2 regions of the Mesorhizobium sp. M8A.F.Ca.ET.207.01.1.1 genome follow, and region 1 is predicted to be linked to the other one. Evidence: riboswitches for the same ligand, from Rfam matches in the RefSeq annotation. Region 1 holds a riboswitch; the other holds the start of a gene.
The links. Region 1 has a riboswitch for S-adenosylmethionine ahead of EN850_RS05155 (homoserine O-acetyltransferase). Riboswitches for the same ligand answer to the same signal wherever they lie in the genome.

Region 1 (5,721 bases):
ATATCACCGCGCCTGATTGCAAAAGAATGGCAACACCGCACCGGAAACCGGTGTTTTTTCCGCCCGTGTCCGTCTACCTATCGTCTCTGTCCACTGGTGTTCCCGGAATCGAGAATCCGTTCACACCATCCATGCGTTAATGAGAGCCAAAGCATGACGTCAAGTGACGAACGCCGACCGGGTAACCGTCGCCGCCTATGGTGGCTTGCCGCGTTCATCCTGGTGCTGTTCGCCATATACAGCGCCGGCTGGTTCTATCTGGCCAACAGGGTCAGGTCGGAGGCTGACAAGGCGGTTGCCACGCTCAACAAGAGCGGCATCCAGGCTGGCTGCGCCAACCTCGAGGTCAGTGGCTATCCGCTGAGCTTTGCCGTCTCTTGCGACAATCTCGCCTACGAGGACGATGCCAAGAACATTGCCGCCTCGGCCGGCTCCTTCAATGCCACCGCCCAGATCGTCCAGCCCTTGTCGCCGGTTGCCAATCTGCGCGGTCCGCTCCGAACCTCCGTCCCGGGCATGATGCCGCTCTGGATCGACTGGGACAATCTGCAGGCCAACGTCAAACTGTGGTATCCGCTGCCGCGGCGTATAGCGCTGCAGGCCGAGGGCCTGTCGGGCCAGACCGACCCGGCCGACGACACCGATCCGGTCGAGTTGTTCAGTGCCGGCAAGGCATCAGGCCAGTTGCAGCCGAATGGCGCGGATCTCGACTATGTCGGCAGCTTTGGCGATCTTGAAATCGATCCCGACGCGATCGGCGGGCGCGTGCTGCCGGCGCTCGATGCCAGCGGCGACGTGACACTGAAGAACGGCGTGGCGCTGGTCGGCACGCAGGTGAAAAGCCTGCGCGGCCAGAGGATCGAAATCCGTAATCTCGATCTGTCGTCGGGGACGGGGCGTGTCACCGTTTCCGGACCGCTGTCGGTCGATGCAGAAGGCCTGGTCGATGCCGATCTGATGATCAAGATCAAGGATCCGAAGGCCGTGGCATCCATCCTTGCCGGCGCCGTGCCCGAGCAGAAGAATGCGATCGAGCAAGGTTTTGGCGCCCTGGCCCTGCTCGGCAGCGAGCCGTCGATGCCGCTGAAGGTGGTCAAGGGCAAGGCCTCGCTCGGCTTTATCCCGCTGGGCAAGATCAAGCCGGTGCAATAGCACCCATGGCAAGACCCGTGAGGCTCTTGAGTGTTGGAGCGCTGACGCTGGACACCATCCTGCGCGTCGAGTCGCTTCCGACGCATCAGGGAAAATTCATCGCCTCGGACGGCGTCCAGATCGCCTCGGGCATGGCCACGAGCGCGGCCTGTGCCGCACGTCGTCTCGGCGCCGAGATATCGCTATGGGCGAGTGCTGGCGACGATCCTGTCGGCGATCAGCTGATCGCTGGAATCGAGGCCGAGGGCGTCGATTGCAGCCATGTGCGCCGCGTCAGCGGCGCACGCTCGGCGCTGGCCTCGATCCTGGTCGATGCGCATGGCGAGCGTATCATCGTGCCGTTCTACGACACGCGCGCGCAGGCTGATCCCGAAGCCTTGCCGTTTCCCGACATCACGGCGTTCGATGCCGTGCTGGCCGACGTGCGCTGGCCGGGTGCAGCGGCACTTGCCCTGAACGCGGCGCGCGCCGCGGGCAGGCCGGCTATCCTCGATGCCGATACCGCGCCGCTGGCGGTGCTGGAGCAACTGTTGCCGCTGGCCTCGCACATCGTCGCCTCCGAACCGGCAGTGCGTATCATCTGCGGCCACGCGTTGGATCTGGAGACCGCTTGCGAGGATCTCGCCTCCAGCACCGACGCCTTCGTCGCGGTCACCGGCGGCGCGGCGGGTACCTGGTGGTTCGATCGAAGCGCCGGATCATCCCGCCATGTCGAGGCGCCGAGGATCAAGGCGGTCGACACGCTGGCCGCCGGCGATGTCTTTCATGGCGCCTTTGCCGTTGGGCTGGCGGAAGCCATGGCGATCGAGCACGCACTGCGCTTTGCGAGTGCCGCCGCCGCGCTCAAATGCCTGCGCTTCGGCGGCAGGCTGGGCGCGCCAGATCGGGCGGAAACGCTCGCCATGATGGCAGCGACCTGGCCTGAAACAGCTTAGCTCTTTGCCGGATGCTCGACCGCCTGGCGGCCAAAGTCCGGCGCGTCGATATCCTGGCCCGCCTCGATGATCGAGCGGCGCACGGCGCGGGTGCGGGTGAACAGGTCGAAGAGTTTGTCGCCATCGCCCCAGCGGATCGCGCGCTGCAGGAACGCCAGATCTTCCGAGAAGCGCGCCAGCATTTCCAGGATGGCATCCTTGTTGTGCAGGCACACGTCCCGCCACATGGTCGGATCGGAGGCGGCCAGACGCGTGAAATCGCGAAAGCCGGAGGCGGAATATTTGATCACTTCCGTCTTGGTCACCGATTCCAGGTCGTCGGCGGTGCCGACGATGTTGTAGGCGATGATGTGCGGCAGATGCGAGACGATGGCCAGCGTCATGTCGTGATGCTGCGGATCCATCGTGTCGATGTTGGCGCCGCAGCGGCGCCAGAATTCCGACAGCCGTTCCAGCGCCTCCGGATCGGTGCCCGGCACCGGCGTGAAGATGCACCAGCGATTGTCGAACAGGTCGGCAAATCCGGCATCCGGGCCGGATTTTTCGGTACCCGCCAGCGGATGGCCGGGAATGAAATGGACGCCCTCAGGCACATGCGGCTGCATCTGCGCGATGACTGAGGCCTTGGTCGAGCCGACATCGGTGAGGATCGCACCTTTTTTTAGCGCCGGCGCAATCTCCTGCGCCACCGCACCGGATGAGCCCACCGGCACCGAGACGATGACCAGATCGGCATCACGCACAGCTTCCCTGGAATCGGTGGTGTAGGAATCGCCTAGTCCCAGTTCCTCGGCTCGCTTGAGCGTTGCCACACTGCGCGTCGAGATCGCGACATGGCGAGCCAGGCCTTCGCGGCGAATGACGCGGGCCAGCGACGAGCCGATCAGGCCGATGCCGACCAGCGCGATTTTTTCGAACATCGGTGATGCCATGGTGTGTAACTTTTCAGGCGTTCTAGCTTTTCAGGAATGTCTTGAGCGCGGCGACAACGCCGCGATTGGCCTCTTCGGTACCGACGGTCATTCGCAGCGCGTTGGGAAAGCCGTAGCCTGAAACGCGCCGCAGAATATAGCCGCGCGCGCTCAGATAATCATCCGCCGCAGCCGCCGAATGCCTCTGGTCGTCGGGAAAATGAATGAGCAGGAAATTGCCGACGCTGGGCGTCACGCGCAGCCCGAGTCCAGTCATCTCCTCGCTCAGCCAGGCGAGCCAGGTCTCGTTATGCGCCACGCTGCGCTCGACATGGGCGCGGTCGCGGATCGCGGCGATGCCGGCCTCGATCGCCGTCGCATTGACGTTGAAGGGGCCGCGCACACGGTTGATCGCATCGACAATGTGCATCGGACCATACATCCAGCCGATACGCGCTCCGCCGAGGCCGATCTTGGAGAAGGTGCGGGTCATCACCACGTTCTCGGCGCTGCCGGCCAGCTCGATGCCGGCTTCGTAATCGTTGCGGCGGACATATTCGGCATAGGCCGCGTCGAGCACCAGCAGCACGTTTTTCGGCAGTCCGGCATGCAGGCGACGCACCTCCTGGAACGGCACATAGGTGCCGGTCGGATTGTTGGGATTGGCCAGGAACACGATTTTCGTGCGCGGCGTCACAGCCGCCAGCATCGCATCGATGTCGGCGCGCTCGTCGGTCTCCTTGACCACGACCGGGGTGGCGCCGGCCGACTGGATGTAGATCTTGTAGACCATGAAGGCGTGTTCGGTGAACATGGCCTCGTCGCCGGGCGCGAGATAGGTCTGTGCCAACAGGCCAAGGATCTCGTCGGAACCGTTGGAACAGATGATGTTCTGCGCGTTGAGGCCATGCACCTCGGCGATCGCCTCCCGCAACCGTTTGGCGGTGCCGTCGGGATAGATGTCGAGTTTTGCGGCAACCTCACGCGCGGCCTCGATCGCCTTCGGCGACGGCCCAAGCGGGTTCTCGTTCGACGACAGCTTGTAGACCTTGGCGACACCGGCCGGCGCCGTGCTCTTGCCGGGCACATAGGCGTCTATGTCCATGATGCCCGCGCGGGGGGTTGGACGTGCCTGATCCGGTGTCTTGTTCATGTCTTGCAAAATCCGTCGAAAATGCCTCCATCCGGAAGCCGCTGCGGAAATACAAGCCATGGCCGGCAATGTCGAGAGGCGGCACTAGTGCCAGCCGCCGCCATTGACGGCGAGGCGGGCGGGTTCTAGAAGTGCGGTGACAGTTCCGTGGTGATTTGGCCGGTCGGCTTGCAGCCACGTTAAACAATTCGCTAAAGGGCCGTTTGCGTGACGTAACCGGCTTTGCGAAGGCAATGCCGGTTTTTTATTGTCCGCTACCGGCCCGGACGACCGCATCGGCGCCGCGAAAATCAGCGGAGATTTTCGCAAGAAACGATGCAGCAAGAGAGATTAGGAATGGCCGCTCTGCGCGCAGCAAGGACCAACAACGAGGTCGACAATCCGTCGAGCCTGGTGTTGCGTTTCGGACCCGACAAGCCGCTCAAGCTCGATGCCGGCACGGTGCTGTCGCCGTTCCAGATCGCCTATCAGACCTATGGCGTTCTGAACGATGCCCGTTCCAATGCCATCCTCGTCTGCCATGCACTGACCGGCGACCAGCATGTCGCCAACACCAATCCGGTGACCGGCAAGCCAGGCTGGTGGGAAGTGCTGATCGGCCCCGGCAAGATCATCGACACCAACCGTTTCTTCGTCATCTGTTCCAACGTTATCGGCGGCTGCCTTGGTTCCACCGGGCCGGCTTCGACCAACCCCGCCACGGGAAAGCCCTATGGGCTCGACCTCCCTGTCATCACCATCCGCGACATGGTGCGTGCGCAGCAGATGCTGGTCGACCATTTCGGCATCGAGAAGCTGTTCTGCGTGCTGGGCGGCTCGATGGGCGGCATGCAGGTGCTGCAATGGGCGTCGAGCTATCCCGAGCGGGTGTTCTCGGCACTGCCGATTGCCACCGGCGCGCGCCATTCGTCACAGAACATCGCCTTCCACGAGGTCGGGCGGCAGGCCGTGATGGCCGATCCGGACTGGCATGGCGGCAAATATTTCGAGCACGGCAAGCGCCCGGAAAAGGGGTTGGCGGTGGCGCGCATGGCCGCCCACATCACCTATCTGTCGGAAGCCGCCCTGCACCGCAAATTCGGCCGCAACCTGCAGGACCGCGAAGCGCTGACCTTCGGCTTCGATGCCGATTTCCAAATCGAGAGCTATCTGCGCCACCAGGGCATGACCTTCGTCGACCGCTTCGACGCCAACTCCTACCTCTACATGACACGGTCGATGGATTATTTCGACCTTGCCGCCGACCATGGCGGCCGGCTGGCGGACGCCTTTGCCGGCACCAAGACCCGCTTCTGCCTGGTGTCCTTCACGTCGGATTGGCTGTTCCCGACCGAAGAGAGCCGCTCGATCGTGCACGCGCTCAACGCCGCCGGCGCCTCGGTTTCCTTCGTCGAGATCGAGACCGACCGCGGCCACGACGCCTTCCTGCTCGACGAGCCGGAACTGTTTGCCGCCATCAACGGCTTTATCGGTTCGGCCGCGCGCGCCAGGGGGCTCGGCGCATGACCCCGAAACGTTGCGGACTTTTCGGACCATCGTCATGCGCCACTCAGGAGGCGAAGCCATGAGC
Region 2 (5,721 bases), on a different contig from region 1:
TGGCCTTGTCCAAGGGCTGGTACCTGTCGCCGCGCATGGTCGCGGCCATGATTGCGCGGGACGTGATGCTCCCAACCCTCTGGGCGCGCGGCTGGCTCGGCGGCGCCGTCGACTGGCGCGGCAACGCAATGACCATCCGCACCAAGGCGGCCGAACTGGAGGAGACGCCGTCGCGCGCCTGATCGCCGCGACCGACGCTCCCAAACAGCCTATTTGGCGGCCTTCAGCGCCTGCGCGATGTCTTCCAGCAGGTCGTCGGCGTCCTCCAGGCCGACCGACAGCCTGAGCGTCCCTGGCCCGATGCCGAGTTCGGCGCGGGCCTCGTCGCTCAGGTTCTTGTGCGTCGTCGTCGCCGGATGGGTGATCAGGCTCTTGGCATCGCCGAGATTGTTCGAGATCAGCACGATGTCGAGGGCGTTCTGCAGCGCGAAGGCCGCCGGCTTGCCGCCCTTGACGTCGAGGCAGATCAGCGTCGAGCCGCCCGACATCTGCTTCTTGACGATGGCGGCCTGCGGATGGTCGGCGCGGCCGGGATAGATGACGCGGGCGATCTGCGGCTGCTCGGCCAGGAAGTCGGCGATCCTGCCGGCGCTTTCCGTCTGCTGGCGCACGCGCAGCGGCAGCGTCTCGAGCCCCTTCAGCAAGGTCCAGGCATTGAACGGCGACAGGCTGGGGCCGGTGTGGCGGAAATAGTCGTGCAGGTTTTCGTCGATCCACTTCTTGTCCGACAGGATGACGCCGCCGAGGCAACGGCCCTGGCCGTCAATATGCTTGGTGGCCGAGTAGACGACGATGTGCGCACCAAGCTGCAACGGCTTCTGCTGCAGCGGCGTGGCGAAGACATTGTCGACGACAAGCCGCGCGCCGATCGAATTGGCAAGCGAGGCGACGGCTGATATGTCGACGACTTCCAGCGTCGGATTGGTCGGGCTTTCCAGGAAGAACAGCTTGGTGTTCGGCCTGACCGCCTTTTCCCAATTGGCGATATCGGTGCCGTCGACCAAGGTCGCCTCGATGCCATAGCGCGGCGCCAGCGTCTCGACCACCCAGCGACAGGAGCCGAACAGCGCGCGCGCCGCAATGATATGATCGCCGGCCTTGACGCTGCACAGAAGGGCCGCGGTCACCGCCGCCATGCCCGACGCCGTGGCGCGCGCGTCCTCGGCGCCTTCGAGAGCGCACATGCGCTTTTCGAACATGTCGACGGTCGGGTTGGCGTAACGCGAATAGATGAAGCCAGGCTCTTCGCCCTTGAAGCGGGCTTCCGCCGCCTGGGCGGTTTTATAGACATAGCCCTGGGTCAGGTACATCGCCTCGGCGGTTTCGCCGAATTGGGAACGCAGGGTTCCGCCATGCACGAGTGCCGTCTGAGGTTTCCAGTTGCGCTTCTTGGTGCTCATCGCTTTGTTCCAGACACAAAAAAACCGGCCGCGAAAGTCGCAACCGGTCCATACGGCCTTGCGGCCCGACGGTCCTTTAGCGACTTGTTTAACGTGGCTGCAAGCCGACCGGCCAAATCACCACGGGATAACGACCCTTTAGACCCGCGCCACGCTTGCGTCAATTGCCGGCTTCATTAAGAGGTTTGTACCAAGGCAGGTTCCGCAAAAGTGCCCAGTGGTTTTGCGGCAAGAACCTGCACTAAAAGAGACCAGTCTTGGGCGGAGCCAGACTTTGCGGCAGACAGGCATTCTTCCCGATCAGGACATTTCGGCGCTGTTCAAGTCCGGCGCGCTGAAGTCGCCGCGCGCGCTCGATGCCGATCAGATCCAGCCGGCGAGCCTTGATCTCAGATTGGGGAAAAAGGCCTGGCGGGTGCGCGCCTCGTTCCTGCCCGGTCCCAATCACAAGGTCTCGGAAAAGCTCGACCGGCTGCAACTCCACGAGATTAATCTGACCGAAGGCGCGGTTCTCGAAACCGGCTGCGTCTATATCGTGCCGCTGCTCGAAAGTCTGGCCCTGCCGGCTGGCATTTCGGCTTCGGCCAATCCGAAGAGCTCGACCGGGCGGCTCGACATCTTCACCCGCGTCATGACCGATCGCGGCCACGAGTTCGACAAGATCGCCGCCGGCTATCACGGCCCGCTCTATCTCGAGGTCAGTCCGCGCACTTTTCCGATCGTCGTGCGCACCGGTTCGCGCCTGTCGCAGATCCGCTTCCGTACAGGCAACGCACTGCTATCGGAAGCCGAACTGCATGAATTGCACAACGCCGAAATGCTGGTCGCCACCGATCCGCCGAACATTTCCGGCGGCGGCATCGCGCTGTCGATCGATCTCAATGGCGACAAGGATGGGCTGGTCGGCTATCGCGGCAAGCACCACACCGGCCTCGTCGATGTCGACAAGCGTGCCGCCCAGGATGTCCTCGATTTCTGGGAGCCGATCCATAAGAGCGGCGCCGGCGAACTGGTGCTCGATCCCGACGAGTTCTACATCCTCGTCAGCCAGGAGGCGGTGCATGTGCCGCCGCTCTACGCCGCCGAGATGACGCCCTTCGATCCGCTGGTCGGCGAGTTCCGTGTCCACTATGCCGGCTTTTTCGATCCGGGGTTCGGCCATTCGGCGTCCGGCGGCACCGGCAGCCGGGCGGTGCTCGAAGTGCGCAGCCACGAAGTCCCGTTCATCCTCGACCATGGCCAGATCGTCGGCCGGCTGGTCTACGAGCACATGCTGAAGCGGCCGCGGGCGCTTTACGGCACCGACCTGGGCTCGAACTACCAGGCGCAAGGCCTCAAGCTCTCAAAGCATTTCCGCGCGGTGCGCTAAGGTCGAAGCTGCGATCTCCCCACGAGAGGGGGATGACGCCCCCGTGGCTTTTACAGCGCCTTCACCGCCACCTTCACCGGCTTTTCGATTTCCAGCGGGTTGCGCAGCGGCAGGCCGAAATCCCCTGCCTCGATCTCGAACACGTCGCCTGCTTCCGTGTTGATGCCGTCGGCGAAGGATAGCGTCGCGGTGCCGAACATATGCACATGCACGTCGCCCGGCTGGCGGAAGGCCGAATATTTGAAGTGGTGGTGTTCGAGATTGGCGATGGTGTGCGACATGTTCGTTTCGCCCGACAGGAACGGCTTCTCCCACAATGTCTTGCCGTCTCGCAGGATGCGCGACGTGCCGCGGATGTCCGAAGGCAGGTCTCCGATCAGGATTTCCGGCCCGAACGAGGCATTGCGCAGCTTGGAGTGGGCGAGGAAGAGATAGTTCACGCGCTCGGTCACATGGTCCGAGAATTCGTTCGACAGCGTGAAGCCGACGCGGAACGGCGCGCCATCGTCGCCGATGACATAGATCCCGGCGACCTCGGGTTCTTCGCCGGCATCCTTGGCAAAGGCCGGCGACATCAGCGCCGCGCCAGGCGCGACCGCCATGGTGCCGTTGCCCTTGTAGAACCATTCCGGCTGTACGCCGACCTGGCCTTTGGCGGGTTTGCCGCCTTCCAGCCCCATGCGGAACATCTTCATCGAATCGGTGAGCTGCTCCTCGCCGTCGGTGCTGAGCTTCTTGTGCATGGAATCGCGCGTCGCGGCCGACCCGAGATGCGTCAGCCCCGTGCCGGTCAAATGCAGATGCGCCGGGTCGGGGTGATTGATCGGCGACAGGAGCCGTCCCCTCTTGTAGGCGGCGTCGAGATCGACCGTCTCGCCAAGTCCCTTGCGTTCGATCAGGGCGGCCAGGCCGACACCGGTGCGGGCGGCCTCCATCGCCAGCGAATAGACGCTGCGCGCGCCGTTGATGATCCGGGTCTTCCCGCCGCTGCGGGCAACGACACGGATCGTCTCGGCGTCGTCGAGAATCTGCGAGATCAGCATGATCAGTCCTCTCTCATTTTTCCGTGTCCGGCTGCCATCGGCAAAATCCTGACCGGCGCGGCGCGGAAACGCGCCACGGTTGAAACGCTTCGTCCGGATTGCGTTCGCGAGCCTGGTCCTTCCCCGGACTTCTTGGTGCCGACGGGCTGCCGGCAGCTTCGCGATCTAGAACCCGTATGCCTCCTAGTCCTCGCCTCCAGCCCTTAAGCCTTGTTCTTGTTGTAGACGTCAAAGATGACGGCTCCGAGCAACACCAGTCCCTTGACTACCTGCTGCCAGTCGACGTTGACGCCCATGATCGACATGCCGTTGTTCATCACGCCCATGATGAAGCCGCCGACCACCGCGCCGATCACCTGGCCGACGCCGCCCATCGCCGAGGCGCCGCCGATGAAGACGGCCGCGATCACGTCGAGCTCGCTGCCGAGGCCCGCGGCCGGCACGGCCTGGCCGAGACGCGCGGCGATGATCAGGCCGCCGAGCGCCGACAGCACGCCCATATTGATGAACACCAGAAGCGTCAGCCGCTCGGTGTTGATGCCCGACAATTGCGCTGCCTTGGGGTTGCCGCCCATCGCGTAGATGCGGCGGCCGATGGTCATGCGCTTGGTAACGAAGACGAACAGCGAGATCAGCACGCCCATGACGAGCAGCACCACCGGCAGGCCCCTGTAGCTGGCGAATTCATAGACCAGGAACAGCGCCAGCGCGCTGGCAACCAGCGTCTTGATGACGAACAGGGGGAAGGGCTCGGCCTCATAGCCGTGGCGCTCGCGCTTGCGCCGTGTCCTCACCCCGAAATAGGCATAGGCCAGCACGGCGATCAGCCCCAGCACGACCGTCGTCATGTGCAGCGTCAGGCCGCTGCCCAAAATGGTCTTGCCGGCCGCGTTCACCGTCGGCGCAACCAGCGTCAGCGGGCCGATCACATCAGGGATGAAGCCGGAGCTGAGTGCCTTGAAGCCGTCCGGAAGTGGACCCACCGAGGAGCCGCCGCCCAGCAGCGCCTGGCAGATGCCGCGGAAGATCAGCATGCCCGCCAGCGTCACGATGAAGCTCGGTATCCGGTGGTAGGCGATCCAATAGCCTTGCGCCGCGCCGATCAGGCCGCCCACGATCAGGCAGACGATCGAGACCACCAGCGGATTGCTGAGCGGTCCGAGCTGCCAGATGACCATCATGTTCGCCGCCAGCGCGCCGATGAAACCGGCGACCGACCCGACGCTGAGGTCGATGTAGCCCGAAACGATGACCAGCAGCATGCCCAGCGCCATCACGATGATGAACGAGTTCTGCTGCACCAGGTTGCTGAGGTTGACCGGCTTGAACAGCGTTCCCGACGTGGTGAACTGGAAGAACAGCATGATGACGATCAGCGCGATAATCAGACCATATTCGCGCAGGTTCGTCGTCAGCGCCGAGACGGCGATGCGTGGACGCTGTTCTTCGGCGATGTTGCCTTGCGGGGCGGGGGCGCTGTCGGTGCTCATGCTGCTTTTCCTTCTCCACGAACGATGGCCCGCATTATTTTTTCCTGGCTCGCGTCCGCCGCGGGCATTTCGCCCACGATGCGCCCTTCGTTCATGACATAGATTCGGTCGGTGATGCCGAGCAATTCCGGCATTTCCGACGAGATGACCAGGATCGCCTTACCTTCAGCGGCGAGGCGCGCGATGATCGTGTAGATTTCGTACTTGGCGCCGACATCGATGCCGCGCGTCGGCTCGTCGAGGATCAGAACTTCCGGGTCGGCGAACAGCCATTTCGACAACACCACCTTCTGCTGGTTGCCGCCCGAAAGATTGCCGGTCATCTGATAGACGCTCGATGCACGGATGTTGGTTTTCTTTCGATAGTCGTTGGCAACGGCGAGCTCGCGCATGTCGTCGATCACACTGTGGCGCGAGAC

Region 2: another riboswitch for S-adenosylmethionine. It lies ahead of EN850_RS21510 (O-succinylhomoserine sulfhydrylase); the one in region 1 lies ahead of EN850_RS05155 (homoserine O-acetyltransferase).

What each region holds. Positions count from the first base shown of each region.
Region 1 is NZ_SRUS01000002.1:61,144-66,864, reverse strand. It holds gene EN850_RS05180 (gamma-glutamylcyclotransferase) at 1-2, opposite strand, end outside; gene EN850_RS05175 (DUF2125 domain-containing protein) at 154-1,152, shown strand; gene EN850_RS05170 (sugar kinase) at 1,158-2,087, shown strand; gene EN850_RS05165 (prephenate/arogenate dehydrogenase family protein) at 2,084-3,019, opposite strand; gene hisC (histidinol-phosphate transaminase) at 3,042-4,151, opposite strand; SAM riboswitch at 4,289-4,366, shown strand; gene EN850_RS05155 (homoserine O-acetyltransferase) at 4,488-5,657, shown strand; gene metW (methionine biosynthesis protein MetW) at 5,716-5,721, shown strand, end outside.
Region 2 is NZ_SRUS01000007.1:75,705-81,425, reverse strand. It holds gene EN850_RS21515 (ceramide glucosyltransferase) at 1-182, shown strand, start outside; gene EN850_RS21510 (O-succinylhomoserine sulfhydrylase) at 210-1,400, opposite strand; SAM riboswitch at 1,457-1,534, opposite strand; gene EN850_RS21505 (2'-deoxycytidine 5'-triphosphate deaminase) at 1,675-2,769, shown strand; gene araD1 (AraD1 family protein) at 2,820-3,812, opposite strand; gene mmsB (multiple monosaccharide ABC transporter permease) at 4,016-5,302, opposite strand; gene mmsA (multiple monosaccharide ABC transporter ATP-binding protein) at 5,299-5,721, opposite strand, start outside.